DNA from 3 places in the Rhizobium sp. CAU 1783 genome. Region 3 is predicted to be linked to each of the others. Evidence: riboswitches for the same ligand, from Rfam matches in the RefSeq annotation. Region 3 holds a riboswitch; each other region holds the start of a gene.
What was found. Region 3 has a riboswitch for cobalamin ahead of ACX93L_RS12280 (CbtB domain-containing protein). Riboswitches for the same ligand answer to the same signal wherever they lie in the genome.

Region 1: another riboswitch for cobalamin. It lies ahead of cobU (bifunctional adenosylcobinamide kinase/adenosylcobinamide-phosphate guanylyltransferase); the one in region 3 lies ahead of ACX93L_RS12280 (CbtB domain-containing protein).
Region 2: another riboswitch for cobalamin. It lies ahead of bluB (5,6-dimethylbenzimidazole synthase); the one in region 3 lies ahead of ACX93L_RS12280 (CbtB domain-containing protein).

What each region holds. Positions count from the first base shown of each region.
Region 1 covers NZ_JBTOLM010000003.1:489,977-495,368, reverse strand. Annotated here, with positions in the region: gene cobN (cobaltochelatase subunit CobN) at 1-953, opposite strand, end outside; gene cobW (cobalamin biosynthesis protein CobW) at 1,208-2,281, opposite strand; gene cobU (bifunctional adenosylcobinamide kinase/adenosylcobinamide-phosphate guanylyltransferase) at 2,286-2,810, opposite strand; cobalamin riboswitch at 2,980-3,350, opposite strand; gene ACX93L_RS16200 (hypothetical protein) at 3,420-4,178, opposite strand; gene ACX93L_RS16195 (ATP12 family chaperone protein) at 4,242-5,045, opposite strand; gene ACX93L_RS16190 (HAD-IA family hydrolase) at 5,056-5,392, opposite strand, start outside.
Region 2 covers NZ_JBTOLM010000001.1:1,089,694-1,095,085, forward strand. Annotated here, with positions in the region: gene ACX93L_RS04990 (NAD+ synthase) at 1-1,359, shown strand, start outside; gene ACX93L_RS04995 (TolB family protein) at 1,391-2,221, shown strand; cobalamin riboswitch at 2,266-2,472, shown strand; gene bluB (5,6-dimethylbenzimidazole synthase) at 2,519-3,229, shown strand; gene ACX93L_RS05005 (methyl-accepting chemotaxis protein) at 3,393-5,264, shown strand.
Region 3 covers NZ_JBTOLM010000002.1:1,129,632-1,135,023, reverse strand. Annotated here, with positions in the region: gene ACX93L_RS12295 (c-type cytochrome) at 165-608, shown strand; gene ACX93L_RS12290 (c-type cytochrome) at 707-1,624, shown strand; gene ACX93L_RS12285 (hypothetical protein) at 1,959-2,183, shown strand; cobalamin riboswitch at 2,265-2,475, shown strand; gene ACX93L_RS12280 (CbtB domain-containing protein) at 2,603-2,779, shown strand; gene ACX93L_RS12275 (CbtA family protein) at 2,790-3,524, shown strand; gene ACX93L_RS12270 (hypothetical protein) at 3,532-3,810, shown strand; gene ACX93L_RS12265 (DJ-1/PfpI family protein) at 3,866-4,444, opposite strand; gene ACX93L_RS12260 (GNAT family N-acetyltransferase) at 4,485-4,973, opposite strand; gene ACX93L_RS12255 (cryptochrome/photolyase family protein) at 5,213-5,392, shown strand, end outside.

The sequences.
Region 1 (5,392 bases), on a different contig from region 3:
GCCTCGAGAAATATCGCCCGCAGCGTCTCGACCGACACGGCATCCTTGAGACTGGAGACGAACACCGGCAGCGCTCGCAGACCTTCGGCCGCCAGAGCCTCGATCATCGCCTCGACGGGCTTGGTCTCGCCGCTCTGGACGAGGGCGCGGTAGAAGCAGAGCGCTACGATAGGCGCGGGCTGGCGTTCACCCCCCTCCGCCCTACCAGGCATCTTCCCCTCAAGGGGGGAGATGGCCTCGGCGTCAAACTGCCCCTCATCCGCCCTTCGGGCACCTTCTCCCCGCAAGCGGGGAGAAGGAGGCGCCGCCGCATGTCCCTCCACCCCGTCCGACGGGGAGAAGGTGCCGGCAGGCGGATGAGGGGCAGGCCCAGAAGCCTCTCGCCACTCTCCAACCCCGATCACGCCCCTGCCCGGCCACCAGATGCCGGCCTTCAGCAGCGGTGCGGCGGGCGCGGGCTTTTCGCCATGGCCGGCAAGGGCACAGGCATAGTCAACGAAGGCGCGCGCATTGGCGTCGCCACCCTCGATCAGATAGGCCCAGAGCGCGGCAAGGTCCTCGGGTGCGACCCTCGAAAATTCGGCGAGCCCCGGGTCCGGCTTGTCGTCGCCGGGCAGTACGGCAATGGCGGCGCCGGTCCGCGCGGAAACGGCGTGCAGCGCCTCGAGCGCATAATGAAAATAGCTGGCGCCGCCCAGCGCCCGCACCACGATCAGCCTGGCATAGCGCGCGGTCCGCTCGACATAGGTGTCGACCGACATCGGATGCTTCAGGCTCATCAGACTGGCGAGACGGAAGCTCGGGCCGGCGGTGCGGCTCGCAACGGCGGCGGCGATCGCTGCAAGTTCGGTGTCGGCCGCCGACAGGAACAGGATGTCGCCCGGCGACTGACCGAGATCGACCGCCTCTTCGCCATCGCTGATCGACCCTTTCTGGGCAAGGAGAAGGTGCATCAGACGGTGCCTCTCCGGTGCCGAACAGACACCCCCCTCTGCCTTGCCGGGCATCTCCCCCTCAAGGGGGGAGATCGGAATGCGGCCACCGCAATGTCGTCGCCACCACCCCGCAGCCTTGTCGTTTCCTCAGAAGAAGACGCAAGCCATCCGTGCGCCAAACGGCGGCGGCTAGATCGATCTCCCCCCTTGAGGGGGAGATGCCCGGCAGGGCTAAGGGGGGGGAACCGCGCGTTCATGGGGTTAATGAAGCCTCAGGCCGCCTTCTCGACGGCCTCGACCACCGCACCGAAATCCCATTCGTGCAGGCCGATGACGACGAGGCGCGTTTCGCGGGTCTCTCCGGCGGTCCAGGGGCGGTCGAAATAGGTGTCGATGCGCGATCCGACGGCCTGAATGACGAGGCGCATCGGCTTGCCGGGCACGTCGATGAAGCCCTTGAGGCGCAGCACGTCGTGTGCCTCGATCACGCCCTTCAGGCGATCGACGAAGGCGGACGGATCGGCAATCGGGCCGAGCTTCATCACGAAGCTCTCGAACTCGTCGTGGTCGTGATGATGGTCATGCGCCTCGCCGCTCTCGTGGAGCGCCTCGTGCTCCAGTTCATGATGCGATTTGCGATTGTCGATGTCGTCCTCGGTCGAGGCACCCAGACCCAGCAGCACCAGAGCCGGGACGTCGCCGTTTCTCGCCTCGATCAGCGTCGGCTTGCGGTGGATGCGCTCGGCGACCTCGGCCTTGACGGCGGCGATCGCGTCGGCGTCGAGCAGGTCGGTCTTGTTGAGGACGATCAGGTCGGCGCAGGTCAACTGGTCCTCGAACAGCTCCTCGATCGGGCTTTCGTGGTCGAGGCTATCATCGGCCTCGCGCAGCGCATCGACCTTGTCATGGTCGTCGGCGAAGCGGCCGGCAGCAACGGCGGCGCTGTCGACCACGGTGACGACGCCGTCGACCGTCACGCGGGTGCGGATATCCGGCCAGTTGAAGGCGGCGACCAGCGGCTGCGGCAGGGCAAGGCCGGAGGTCTCGATGACGATGTGGTCGGGCTTGACGTCGCGCTCGAGCAGCTTCTGCATGGTGGGAATGAAATCATCGGCGACAGTGCAGCAGATGCAACCATTGGTCAGCTCGATGATGTCGTCTTCGGTGCAGTTTTCCGCGCCGCAGCCCTTGAGCACATCGCCGTCGACGCCGAGATCGCCGAACTCGTTGATGATGAGCGCGATCTTCTTGCCACCGGCATTCATCAGCATGTTGCGGATGATGGTGGTCTTGCCGGCGCCGAGAAAGCCGGTGATGACGGTCGCGGGGATCTTCTGTTGCAGCATTGGTTCAACCCTTCATTCTGAGCGGCAGGCCGGCCGCAACGAAATAGACCTCGGCCGCAACCTGCGCGACCAGTTGATGCAGGCGACCGGCATGGTCGCGGAATTCACGGGCCATCCGGTTTTCGGGCACGATGCCGAGACCGACCTCGTTCGAAACCAGGACGACCTTTGCACGCAGCCCGGGCAGCGCCGCGCAGAGTTCGGCCGACCGGGCGGCGACATCCTCCTCCGCCATCATCAGATTGGTGACCCAGAGCGTCAGGCAGTCGACCAGCACGACCCGCGCTGGATCGTCGATGCGCTTCAGCAGACCGACGAGATCGACCGGCTCCTCGTGGGTCGTCCAGCCGTCGCCGCGGTCGATCTGGTGCCGCCTGATCCTGTCACGCATTTCATCGTCATAGGCGCGACCGGTCGCGACATAGTGGCGTTCGCGCGCGCAATCGACGACGACGCCTTCGGCGAAACGTGACTTGCCGGAACGGGCACCGCCGAGCACGAGAATGGATGTAGAAAGATCCGTTGCCATCGTCACGACCCGGCCACACGCTGAACGCATGCGGCGCCGACACGAACGGCAGCTGGCACCAAACGGTGCCCGCAGTCGCGGAATCGACGGATTCCGCCCTTCTGATACGTCGCCACGACAACCTCCGTGCTGGCAACAAGGGGAGCCTCCCCTTTGCAAGGTGTGGGCATGATGCCCGGCACGGTTGGCAGGTCTCCTGGCTCGCAGGTCGCGGCGCCGGATGGCGCCAGCGGATCCTCCTCGCCTTCCCGAAGGTGGATGCGGCGCGAAAGGGGGACGATTCGTAGACATAGAGGCGTCCGGCCCTGGCTGATCGCGCAGCCCTTCAGTGGCTTTTCCGTTCCTGCCTGGATCCGGACCGTTCACACAACGCGAACCGTCGCCCCTCACCTCGCAAGTCCGGACGGAAGACCCTCGCTGCTCTACAGTCGCGGGGTCGGCTGCGATTGACGGTTCCGGACTGGATCCCCATCGTCGCATTCCCTTTTGCTTCCCGGCTCGCCAATCGCCGAACCGAGAACCATCCGTAAGCGATTTGATTAGGCGCAAGGACCGTTCAAGTCAATCGACGCTCAGATGTGGCGACGCGCAGACGTGGCGACGCGAAGCTCAGGGCTTATGCGGTTCGCAAGTCGGATCATTGGCGGGATCGCAAGGTACCGCCTTTTTTCCAAGCGCAACGGAACCGCTCGCGCCTTCCTCGACATTGGATTTCATGGCGGAAGCCGGCGCGACAGGAACAGCCCCAAGGTCCGGCACGGCCGGAACTTCGGCTGCAGAAGGTGGCGGCACTGCAGCCGGAGCGGCTGCCACCGGCGCGGTCGGGGACGCCTGCGGGACCACAGAGGCACGCGGCGCCGGATCCGTCATGAGCCGGGTCGAGGTGGTGCGCGGTGGGAGAACCACCTTGCGGATAGTCGGCGAAGCCAGCGAGAAGGCGAAGCGCACCCGGCTCGCGATCTCTTCGGCAAGGCTCTCCTCGGCCATCACCGGATCGTCGGTCGGGCTGTTGACGGTGAAGGTGCCGGTCGCGACCGGATCGCCGGTCTCCACCGAGGCGGCCGTCACGGTGAAAGTCGCAGACTGGAGCTTGCGTCGGGCGTTGAAGCCGTAGCCGAGTTTGTCGATGCGGATCACCACCACCACGCGCTCGGCTCCAGCCGGCGGACGGGTCGCCCGGATGGCATCGGAGACCCGGCGATCGACACCTTCGATGATGCGCAGGGGAACGTAGGCGTTCGCGATCACGGTGGCCTCGCGCACGTTGTAAACAAGCGGCCGGGTAATCGGTCGGTTCATCCAGCTGCACGAAGCGAGGATGCCGACAACGAACAATGCTAGGGCGAGCTTGAAAGGGCGCGCGGACATGGGAAACCCCGGACGGATGATTCTGATCCGTCAAAGATTTCCATCGTTATGGTTAGCGAAGGGTTAATCTCGAGCCTGTTGCGCCTCGAACATCGCGGCGGCAGCGGCGAAGTCGATGTAGCGACGAGCGCGACGGGCCTGCGCCTCCATGTCGACGCCCCAGTGTTCCTCGGTCCAGTCCTCGTCGAGATGGGCAAGCCCCCAGGCCTCGTCGACCGAAAGGAAGCGGTCGCGGAAGGCGAGCGCCAAGACCGCCGACCCGGTGAGGTTGGTGATCACATGCAAGCATGCCAGCGCCAAGGGCGACTTGTCCGCCGAAAGGGCAGCGGCGAAGGCTTCGATCGCCTCGGCCGGCTGTTCCTGATGGATCACCCCTTCGATCAGGATGAAGCGCGCATTGTGGGCGGACACCGCCCAGCCCAGGACCGGATCCCAGCGCAGGCACTGGCGCTCGACGAGCGCTTCGGGGCCGTCCGCGCGGTAGCACAGCATGTCGGAGCCGCTGTAGCGCACGATGTCCTCGAAGACCTCGTCGGCCTGGTCAGCCACAGCGTCGATCGCGGTATTTGCAAGGCGGGTCGCCGGCATGTTCTCCGGATCGATGGTCTCGACCTGAGCGCGCCATTCGGCTGCGACCAGCTCCGCGGCTGCGCGGGTCGGAAGGGTCAGGGGACGCTTGCCCGGTGTCTTGACGCCCTTGCCATCGAGTTTCACCGAGAACCCTTCGCCCTCCGGCTCAACCGTGACGGTGGTGTAGAAGCGCTTCGCCTGAGGTCGTTTCATCTGGATCTGGGCCCGGCGGACCGGGTCCTCGTGGCTCGGCTCTGGCACGGAAGTGCCGAAGATGTCGCTCAGTTCGTCGCGCATGACGGTATCCTCAGTGAATGTGGGCGAGAATGTCGGCCGGGCGGTCGACGACTGCGTCGGCACCGGCCGCCCAGAGTTCCTCGACGCTGGCATAGCCCCAGGAGACGCCGATGGCGGTCGCACCGGCCGCCTTGGCCATCTGCATGTCGTAGACCGCATCACCGATGACCACGGTATCGGCCGGCACGAAACCCGCCTGATCGCAACATTCAGTGACCATGGCGGGGTGCGGCTTGGACGGGCAATCATCGGCCGTGCGGGAAACGAAGAAATGGGAGGTGAATCCGTGGGTTTCAAGCACCATGTCGAGGCCACGGCGCGACTTGCCGGTGACGGCGCCGATCAGC
Region 2 (5,392 bases), on a different contig from region 3:
GTCCTGGACAACGGCAAGATCATTGCGACGCGCGACAAGATCGATCTGCCGAACTATGGCGAATTCGACGAGAAGCGTGTCTTCGTCGCCGGCGAGATGCCGGGGCCTGTCAACTTCCGCGGCGTCCGCCTCGGCATCCCGGTCTGCGAGGACATCTGGGGCGAACTCGGCGTTTGCGAGACGCTCGCCGAGTCTGGTGCCGAGATGCTGCTCGTGCCGAACGGCTCGCCCTATTATCGCGGCAAGGTGGACGTGCGCCATCAGGTCGTGCTGAAACAGGTCATCGAGACCGGCCTGCCGATGATCTATGCGAACCAGCTCGGCGGCCAGGATGAACTGGTCTTCGACGGTGCGAGCTTCGCGTTCAACGCCGACAAGACGCTGGCCTTCCAGATGAGTCAGTTCGAGGCGACCGTGTCCGTGACGACCTGGAAACGGGCGCAGGACGGATGGCGGTGCGGCGACGGGCCGATGTCGCGCATTCCGGAAAAGGAGGAGGCCGATTACCGGGCCTGCGTCCTCGGATTCCGTGACTACGTCAACAAAAACGGTTTCAAGAGCGTCGTGCTGGGCCTTTCCGGCGGCATCGACTCCGCCATCTGCGCGGCAATCGCAGTCGATGCTCTGGGCGAGGAGCGGGTGCGCACGATCATGCTGCCCTATCGCTATACCTCGCAGGATTCACTTGCCGATGCTGCGGCCTGCGCCAAGGCGCTCGGCTGCCACTACGACACAGTGCCGATCGCCGAGCCGGTCGAAGGTTTCCTCTCGGCGCTGTCCGACATGTTCGAGGGGACTGAAAGCGGCATCACCGAAGAGAACCTGCAGAGCCGCGCGCGCGGCACCATTCTGATGGCGATCCCCAACAAATTCGGCTCGATGGTGGTGACGACCGGCAACAAGTCGGAAATGTCGGTCGGTTATGCGACGCTCTACGGCGACATGAACGGCGGCTTCAATCCGATCAAGGACCTCTACAAGATGCAGGTCTATGCGTTGGCTGCCTGGCGCAACGGCCATGTGCCGCCGGGTGCGCTCGGCCCCTCTGGTGAAGTCATTCCGCAAAACATCATTTCTAAGGCGCCGTCGGCGGAACTCCGTCCGAACCAGACGGACCAGGATTCGCTGCCGCCTTATCCGGTGCTCGACGACATTCTCGAATGCCTGGTCGAGCGGGAAATGTCGGTTGACGAGATCGTTGCACGCGGTCACGACGTCGCCACCGTTCACCGGGTCGAACATCTGCTTTATCTTGCCGAATACAAGCGCCGCCAGTCAGCGCCGGGGGTGAAGATCACCCGCAAGAATTTCGGCCGGGATCGTCGCTATCCGATCACCAATCGCTTCCGCGACCGCTGAGGCGGCCGGCGGCGCGTTTCCGGGAGGGAAGATGCGCAGCTCCGTCGAAATCTACAATATCCGCACGCGCAGCCATCGCGTCGTCTGGCAGACGGAGCGCCTCGTCGAGGCGCCGAACTGGACGCCGGACGGCGCCTTTCTGATCCTCAACGGCGACGGCCTACTCTATCGCCTGCCGGTGGACGGGAGCGCAGAGCCGGTGCTGATCGACACCGGATTCGCCACGCGATGCAACAACGATCATGGCCTTTCGCCGGACGGCAAGCAGATCGCGATTTCGGACAAGGTCGCCTACGGCAAGTCCTGTATCTATGTCCTACCGGCAGGCGGCGGGGAGCCCCGCCAGGTGACGCGCAACGTGCCTTCCTACTGGCACGGCTGGTCGCCGGACGGGGCACGGCTCGCCTATTGCGGCATTCGGGACGATGTCTTCGACATCTATACCATCTCCATCGACGGCGGGGAGGAGACGCGGCTCACCTTCGGCGAGGGCCGCAACGACGGGCCCGACTATTCGCCGGACGGGAAATGGATCTATTTCAATTCGAGCCGGACCGGGCGGATGCAGATCTGGAGGGTGCCAGCGTCCGGCGGTGCGGCCGAGCGGATCACCGACAGCCGTTTCGGCGACTGGTTTCCGCATCCTTCGCCGAACGGCGACAAGGTGCTGCTGCTCTCCTATGATCCGGAGGTTTTCGACCATCCGCGGGACCTTCCTGTCCGGCTTCGCCTCATGGACCCGGACGGGCAGAACATCGAGACGCTGTTCGAACTGTTCGGTGGTCAGGGCACCATCAATGTGCCGAACTGGGCGCCGGACGGGGAAGCGTTTGCCTATGTGCGGTATTTCCCCGTCGCCTGAATTGCCGATGTCGCATGCGACGGCTTGTGTCGCGCGACGATTGCGCTAGAACGATTCCGTCAGGTGCCCGGCGTGTCGAACGGCGGGAGAATCGGGAAGCCGGTGGAAATCCGGCACGTGCCCAACGCTGTGAGGTGGATGGAGCGCGCGAACGGGTCGGTTGCGACCCGAGCCACTGGTCTTTAGGCCGGGAAGGCGGCGCGATCCAGCCGAAGCCCAGTCAGAAGACCGGCCTGGCAAGATAGGCTTTGCCCGCGTGGACGGCGGGCGGTCGTCAGCATTGTTGGGGAACAAACGATGCAAGATGAACCGAGCGAGCATCTCGTCCGGGCCGGCGCCTTTTCCGTCGAAGAGCGCGAGGCCGTCTACAAGGCGATCCGGACCCGTCGTGACGTCCGTGACCAGTTTCTGCCTGATCCCTTACCCGAGGATCTGATCGCCCGCCTGCTGGAGGCCGCACACAATGCGCCGTCGGTCGGATTCATGCAGCCGTGGAACTTTCTCGTGGTGCGCGATCAGGTGCGGCGCGAGGCGGTGTGGCGGGCCTTTTGCCGCGCCAATGACGAGGCGGCCGAGATGTTTTCCGGTGAACAGCGCGACAGCTACATGCGGCTGAAGCTCGAAGGCATCCGCAAGGCGCCGCTCGGCATATGCGTGACCTGCGATCCGACGCGGGCCGGGCCTGTGGTGCTTGGGCGCACCCACAATCCGCGAATGGATAGCTATTCGACCGTCTGCGCGGTGCAGAATCTCTGGCTTGCCGCGCGTGCGGAAGGCGTCGGCGTCGGCTGGGTCAGCATCTTTCACCAGGACGACATTCGCGCGCTGTTGGGCATTCCAGGGCATGTCGAGGTCATCGGCTGGTTCTGTGTCGGCTATGTCGATCGCCTCTACGATCAGCCCGAACTGGCGCTCAAGGGTTGGCGGCAGCGTTTGCCGATCGAGGATCTCGTCTTCGGAGAGGTCTGGGGAGCACCTCTTTCGCCTGCCTTCGACCGAGAAACGTAAGTATAGTTACTTTATACTGATCTGGACCTGTTGTGTTTAACATAAATTAAGGCGGCATGGCTAAATCTGGCCATGCTCAGGGTTTCCCTCGACTGCATGACGCAGGTTTCGCGCCGGATGAAGCGGCGAGCCAAACCTTTTCATTGTTGTCTTTGGGGTCTTCATGAAGCTTTTCAACATTCGTCTCGGAAAAGCGGTTCCCGCAGCGATCGGCGGTCTCGTCCTGGTCAGCGTCACCGTGCTCGCCATTTCCGACTATTTCGGACAGCACCAACTCGAAACGGTCATCGATCTCTACGAGACCGAACGTAAGGCAGACGTCTATCTGCGCGACCTGATCGCCGCGCAGAAGGAGGTCGAGCTTGCCATCGTCAGCACACAGGAATCGCTGACCGATATTTCCGCCACCCAGGCGAAGGATGGCCTGGACGACGGCTTCAAACTGGCCGAGGAAGAGGCCGCACGTCTGGCCAAGCTGATGGATCGCATCAATACACTTTCCGTCGCCCTGGAAGCGCCTGACCTCGTCCCGGCCATGAAGCTTCTTGCGGATCGCTATGCGGACTTCCACAAGGCCGGCATCGAGATGGCCAATGCCTTCATCAAGGGAGGGCCGGCCGAGGGCAACAAGTTGATGGGCAATTTCGACAGCTTCTCGGATGCCCTGCAGAAGGAGATCGAGGCAACCCATTCGATGGTCACAGCCATCGTCGACAGGGAAATCAGGAAGTCTGAGGCGGACATCTCCAATGCGCGCGCGGAGGCGGAATCCATGGCCGCGCTTCTGGCCGCGCTCGGCCTCGTGCTGCTCGCCAGCGGTGCCGGCCTAGCCTTCTTCGTGATGCGCAGGCTGCTTGCACCGCTCGACCGGGCAACGGACGCGATGAACCGTCTGGCGGACGGCCACATCGATGCGCAGCTTGCCGGAGCCGAGCGCTCCGACGAGATCGGTGACCTCGCCCGGGCGTTCACGCACTTCCGCGAAAACCTCATCGCTCGCCGTGACGCCGAGCTCGAGGACAAGCGCAATCGCGAACGGCTGGCGGAGATCCAGTCGATGAACGAAGCCGACCGCATAGCCGAGCTCAACCGGACGAAAACCGCCGTCGATACGGTGGCCGAGGCTCTCGATCGTCTGGCCCATGGCGACCTGACCTCACGCATCACCAGGGTCTTCGAGGGCGAATATGATCGCCTGCGGCTCAATTTCAATCAGTCGGCCGAAAAGCTGCAGTCAGCGATGTCCGGCATCGCCAACGTCTCGCATGAGATCCGCTCCAGCTCGGCGGAAATGCGGGCGGCTTCCGACGACCTGGCACGCCGCACCGAACAGCAGGCCGCGGCCCTCGAGCAGACGGCGGCAGCGCTCAACGAGATCACCACCACCGTCAGCAACTCGGCCGCGATTGCCGACAGCGCCAGCCGCAAGGTAAGCGAAGCCAACCGGCGGGCCGAACAATCGGACGAGATCGTCCGCCACGCCATTGCCGCCATGGGCCGGATCGAGGAGAGCTCCTCGCAGATCGGCAAGATCATCGGCGTGATCGACGAGATTGCCTTCCAGACCAACCTCCTTGCGCTGAACGCCGGCGTCGAGGCGGCCCGGGCGGGCGAGGCGGGCAAGGGCTTTGCCGTCGTTGCGCAAGAAGTGCGCGAGCTTGCCCAGCGCTCGGCCAATGCAGCCAAGGAAATCACCGGGCTCGTCGCGCGGTCGGGCGAGGCGGTGAGCTCCGGCGTCTCCCTGGTCAACCAGTCGGGCGAGATCCTGAGCCTGATCCAGGCCAACGTCACCGAGATCAACAGCGATATCCGGGCCATCGTGACCGGGGCGCACGAGCAGGCAACCGGGCTGTCGGAAATCAACGGCGCCATCACGCAAATGGACCAGGTCACGCAGCAGAATGCCGCGATGGTCGAGCAATCGACCGCCTCGGCACACAAGCTGGCACAGGAGGCCGACGACCTGTTCGCGCAGGTCCGGCAATTCGAGATCCGCGCGTCCGCTTACGGCACGGCCCAGACCCGCGCGGCCTGAGGCCATCGGACCGCAGCAGTCTCAAGGAGAGGCCGGCCGCAAGCCGGCCTTTCTCGTTTCAAACGCTGCGGGTTGGCCGACCGTCACTGCTGGACGGGCTGTGGGCCGGGCAATGCGGGGTTCTTGAG
Region 3 (5,392 bases):
GATCACGCGAAAATTGCCGATAACAATCAGACAATTGACCGAAGCCCGGCCATTCACCGGAATGTGACTTCATTCCGCCATGCCAATTCGGCAAACATCGACGCGCGCATGTCCGCACCCCAAACCGCCGGTTCGGCCGGCCGCCAAGATGGAGATACTCCCCGATGAAGCTGAAACTTGTCATGGCCGGCGTCCTCGCCAGTGCACTCAGCATGACCGTCGCGATTGCCGCAGACGAGCCTCAGGTCGTCCGCCAGGAAATGATGAAGAAGGTCGGCGGCGCAATGGGCGCCATCGGCGCGATCGTGAAAGGCGAGAAGCCGTTCGACGCGGAGGTCGTCAAGGCCTCGCTGACCACCATGGCAGAGGTCGGCAAGGATTTCCCGAACCACTTCCCGGCCGGTTCCGAAGTGGGCCTCGACACGGAAGCCAGCCCGAAGATCTGGGAAGCCATGGATGACTTCAAGGCGAAGTCCGCCGATCTGGTCAAGGCTGCCGAAGGCCAGCTCGCCCAGCTGCCGACCGACCAGGCCAGCACCGGCGCGACGATGAAGGCGGTCGGCGCGACCTGTGGCGCCTGTCATGAGACCTATCGCCTGAAGAAATAAGGCGAACCAAGACGATCCCGGCAGCGTTTCCCGTCGTTCACCGGGGCGCGCTGCCGGGATTTCCGCTTTCGGCAGGGATCAGGATCGAAGAGGTCGCCATGACATCGAAATGGCTCAAGGGGTTCGGTGCGCTGGTGGCGCTCGGCGTTGTCGGCGGGGCCGGCTTTCTGTTCATGACGGCGCCCGCGCGACAGGATCCGTCCGCCTGGGCCGACCTCGGCGAACCTGACCTCGAGAACGGCCGGCAGGTGTTCTTCGCCGGCGGCTGCACGAGCTGTCATTCACCGGCGAAATCGGAGGGCGATGCACGCCTCGTGCTGTCCGGAGGCGCACCGCTCACGAGCCCGTTCGGCACCTTCCACGCCCCCAACATCTCGCCCAGCCCCACGGCCGGTATCGGCGCCTGGACGCTCGCCGAATTCGGCGACGCGATGACCCGCGGCGTCGGCCGCGACGGCGAGCACCTCTATCCGTCCTTCCCCTACGGTTCCTATGCCCGGATGGCGCCGAAGGACATCAACGACCTCTACGGCTTCATGAAGACGCTGCCGGCAAGCGACACCGTTGCGCCGGAACACGAACTGCCCTTCCCCTTCAACATCCGGCTTTCGCTCGGGGGCTGGAAGTTCCTCTATTTCAACGACCGGCCGCGGGTCGAGATCGCCAATGCCGACGAGACGGTGAAACGCGGCCAGTATCTGGTCGAGGGCCCCGGCCATTGCGGCGAATGCCACACGCCGCGCGACGCGCTTGGCGGCTTCAAGGCCGGCCAGTGGCTGGCCGGCGGCCCCAACCCGGAAGGCGAAGGCACGATCCCCAACATCACCCCCGGCTCGAAGAGCATCGGCTCGTGGACGGCCGGCGACATCGCCAGCTATCTCGAGACCGGCTTCACCCCCGACTTCGACAGCGTCGGCGGCTCGATGGTCGAGGTACAGAAGAACATGGCCGAGCTCACCGCCGCCGACCGCGAGGCGATCGCCGCCTACCTCAAGGCCGTGCCCGCGGTGCCGTGAGGCTTGTGGGCGGGGCGGCGCCGCTAGGCCGGACTGCAGAGCCCCTTACCCCCGAGGGCGCCGCGCGCCCCTTTGGCGTAGCCCCCGCACATTTACCCCCAAACCCAACCCCTTGCTGCCCCTCACCCTGCCCCTCCCCCCGCGCATGGGGAGAGGGGACGGCCACGGCCGTGCCGCTTGTCCCTTCTCCCCGTGACGACGGGGAGAAGGTGCCGGCAGGCGGATGAGGGGCGAAAACCGGAATCGGCAACCGCCTTCCTCTTTCCCTCCAGCATCGCGCAAGGCTCGACGGACAGAGTGACCCGCATCACAAAAAGAGAACAGGGACGGAGACATGAGCATCGAACGCAGACGAATGGAAAGCGCACTCCGCTCGCTGCTCGACAGTCATCCGGATCCGGCCCTGCACCGCTGGGTGGATCAGACTGTGCAGGCGTTCGAAAAGCGGCTTTCCAACATCGTCGATCCGCGTGAACGCGATCACGCGCAGCGGGCAGCACTCGTGCTGATCAAGACCACCCTGCAGCAATGGGCAGAAAATCCGCCCGTGCGCCACTAAGGTCCGAACAGACCAGACTTTTTCCCTCACCGTCTCGGTCGGGCTCGCATGCATGCGATTGACTTTTGCGGTTCGCGACCGCAATAGTGGCCAAGATGGTTCCCCAGAAGCGGCGCTTCGGGGATTAATAGGGAACACGATAGGGACGACCCTGACGGGGCTCGATTCGTGGCTGCCCCCGCAACTGTGAGCGGCGAACGCCTGGACGACGATGCCACTGGAGCAATCCGGGAAGGCTGTCCGGGGGTCATGACCCGCAAGCCAGGAGACCTGCCATCAGCTGTCGTCGCCTGCCGGACGGGGTGTTCGGAAGACAGGGAGCGTGTACGGCCCGGATCATCGATCCGAAGCTGTGTCCGGCCCCGATCTTCTCCTCCTCCCCGGTCGTCGTCACTCATCGCTATCGTTCGGAGGGAATCATGTCCGTCAACACCATCACCGCATCCGCCTCGTCTTCGGCCAGCCGCTTTGCGCCGGCCCTGCTCAGCGTCTTCTTCGGCCTGTTCATCGTCGGCTTCGTCGGCTTCTCGCCGATGGAAGTGGTTCACAACGCCGCTCACGACGCGCGCCACGCCAACGCCTTCCCCTGCCACTGAGGGAGAGCTGATGTCACTGTTTCGTTCGCTCGTCTTCACTTCGGTGCTGGTCGGGCTGATCGTCGGAACGGTGGTCACGCTTGCGCAATTCCTGGGAACCACGCCGCTCATTCTGTCGGCCGAAGTCTTTGAGGGCGGTGACGCGGCCGAGAGCCACGACGCCGGCCAGGGAACTGTTGCGGCCCATGACCACGGCGACGCAGCCGCCACCGAAGCGCACGACCATCACAGCGCCGACGCCTGGGCTCCGGCCGACGGCATCGAGCGCAATGCCTACACGCTTGTCGCCAATATCCTGACGGCCACCGGTTTCGCACTGGTGCTGAACGGCCTGATGCAGATCTCGGGCCGGCAGAGCGACTGGCGTAACGGCCTGATCTGGGGTCTCTGCGGCTTCGTCGTGGTGATGCTCGCACCCGGTTTCGGGCTCCATCCGGAACTGCCGGGCACGCCGGCCGCACCGCTTCTCAACCGCCAGGTCTGGTGGGTGGGCACAGCGCTTTCGACGGCGGCAGGCCTTGCCCTGCTGTTCTTCCAGCGCAAGCCTTGGGCGGCGGCCGCGGCCATCGTGCTCATCGCATTGCCGCACGTGATCGGTGCACCGCTGCCGCCGGACGGCGAACACGCGCTTGCACCCGAGGCGATGTCGCATCGCTTCGTCGTCGTGGCGACGCTGACGAGCCTGCTGTTCTGGGCCCTGCTCGGCGCATTGAGCGGCCACTTCCGTCGCCGCTTCGAGGCCTGACCACGGCATGGCAGGCACGCCCTGCCCCGAATTCGACTGGCGCATCGACCTCGATGCGCTGGTCTTTAAACACCCGGCGTCCGGCAGCCGGTGTTTTGTGCACAGGCTCGCCTTTCGCAGCCTGACCGGAGAGCCCTCCCCCAGCCGGGAAACCTGCATCGACTGGTTTACCGCGCATCACGACGCTTTCACGACCGCCGCCGCGGCAAAGGCCGCGCACGGGGCCTCTGCCGGAAATGCCTTCAATCTCAACAGCCGCGACATCAGGCGCGCGTCACGCCCCTAAAGGATTTCCGGAAGTTCCGGACGGAAAACCGCTCCTCACCCTTTCTCGGATTTCGTCAGGCTTTCGGCGTGCGGTGTTCGGCGGAAAAGGCCGAAAGCTCGGCTTCGGCTTCCGGCGTCCAGAGATCGAGCGCCTTCAGCACCGCCTCGGCAAAGGTATCCGGCGCGGAGCCGGCGGCGGTCACGATCTTGCCGTCGGAGACCGCCTGCGGCTGATCGCGATAAAGCGCGGTACCCTTGTAGGCCGGATAGCGCTGATGGGAGGCAAGCGAATTGCCGGTATGGGCGACATCATTCAGCACGCCGGTCGCGGCGAGCGCGCTGGCTGCGGCGCAGATCCCCGCGACGACCTTGTCTGCGGCGCGGAAGCCGGTGGCAAGGGCGGTGAAATCGAAGGCCTGGCCCTTTTCCCAGGCATAGCCGCCGGGAATCACCAGTGCATCGAAGCGTGCCGGATCGATCTCGGCAAAGCCGATGTCGGGCGCGACCTTCAGGCCGCCCATCGAGACGACCGGGGCGCCGTCGGGCGAGGCGGTGAGCACCTCACAGCCGAGATAATATCGGGCGGCGGCCATCAGGAGCGCGGGCTCCCAATCGGCGAAATCGGCCTGCAGGGCAACGACGATGCGGGGCATGGCTCATTCTCCTCGAACATCAAAAAGGGCGCGAGGGCGCTCAGGAGAGCGCCTGCAGGTAGCGCATGCCGGTGACCGGCCGCGGCACGAAGTCCATGTGCTCGTAGAAACGGTGGGCGGCGAAATTGCCGGTGGCGGCACTGACCGAAAGGTAGTCGCAACCGGCCTGGCGGGCAATCTCTTTGGCGCGGGCGACGAGATGCTGGCCGATGCCGTTACCGCGCTGGCCGTCATGGACATAGAGGTGATGCAGATCCATGCCGCGCTTGCCTTCCTGGGCCCTGTAGAGCGGCACGAGAATGGCGTAGCCGATCAGACCCTCGCCGCCGTCGGCGACCAGAGCAGTGATCCACGGCATCGGGCCGAAGAGGTCACGCTCGAGCTTTTCCGGCGTCATGGCGGAGGCATCGCCATGATGGCTGGCGAGCGAGGCAATCATCTGATTGAGTTCGGGCAGGTCGTGGCGCTTGGCGGCACGGATGACCACGACCGGAGGCCGCGGCAGGGTGATATCTGTATCTTCGGTCATTTTCGCTTCCCTTGTTTCGTATCGCCGTCAGGGGAAGCTTTTTGTCTTAAAAACAACAAGGCCGCCTGACGGCGGCCTGTTGACATGATGATCTGTCGAGCCGCCGGTTACCGGTAGGCCCAAAAATACGTGCAGGTGATGGGTGCGCGTGCGTCGATCATGGGCGGGATCAATGCGCCGATTTCAATCGATTGTCAAGGCGGAGTGATCCGACCCTCGATCCACCACGTTCTCGGCACATGACCACGCTCCATCTCGTCCTCGGCGACCAGCTCAGCCGCACCCTCTCTTGCCTGCGGGACATCGATCCGAACGCCTCCGTGGTTCTGATGGCCGAGGTGATGACCGAAGCGCGCTATGTCCGCCATCACAAGAAGAAGATCGCCTTCCTCTTTTCCGCCATGCGCCATTTCGCCGAG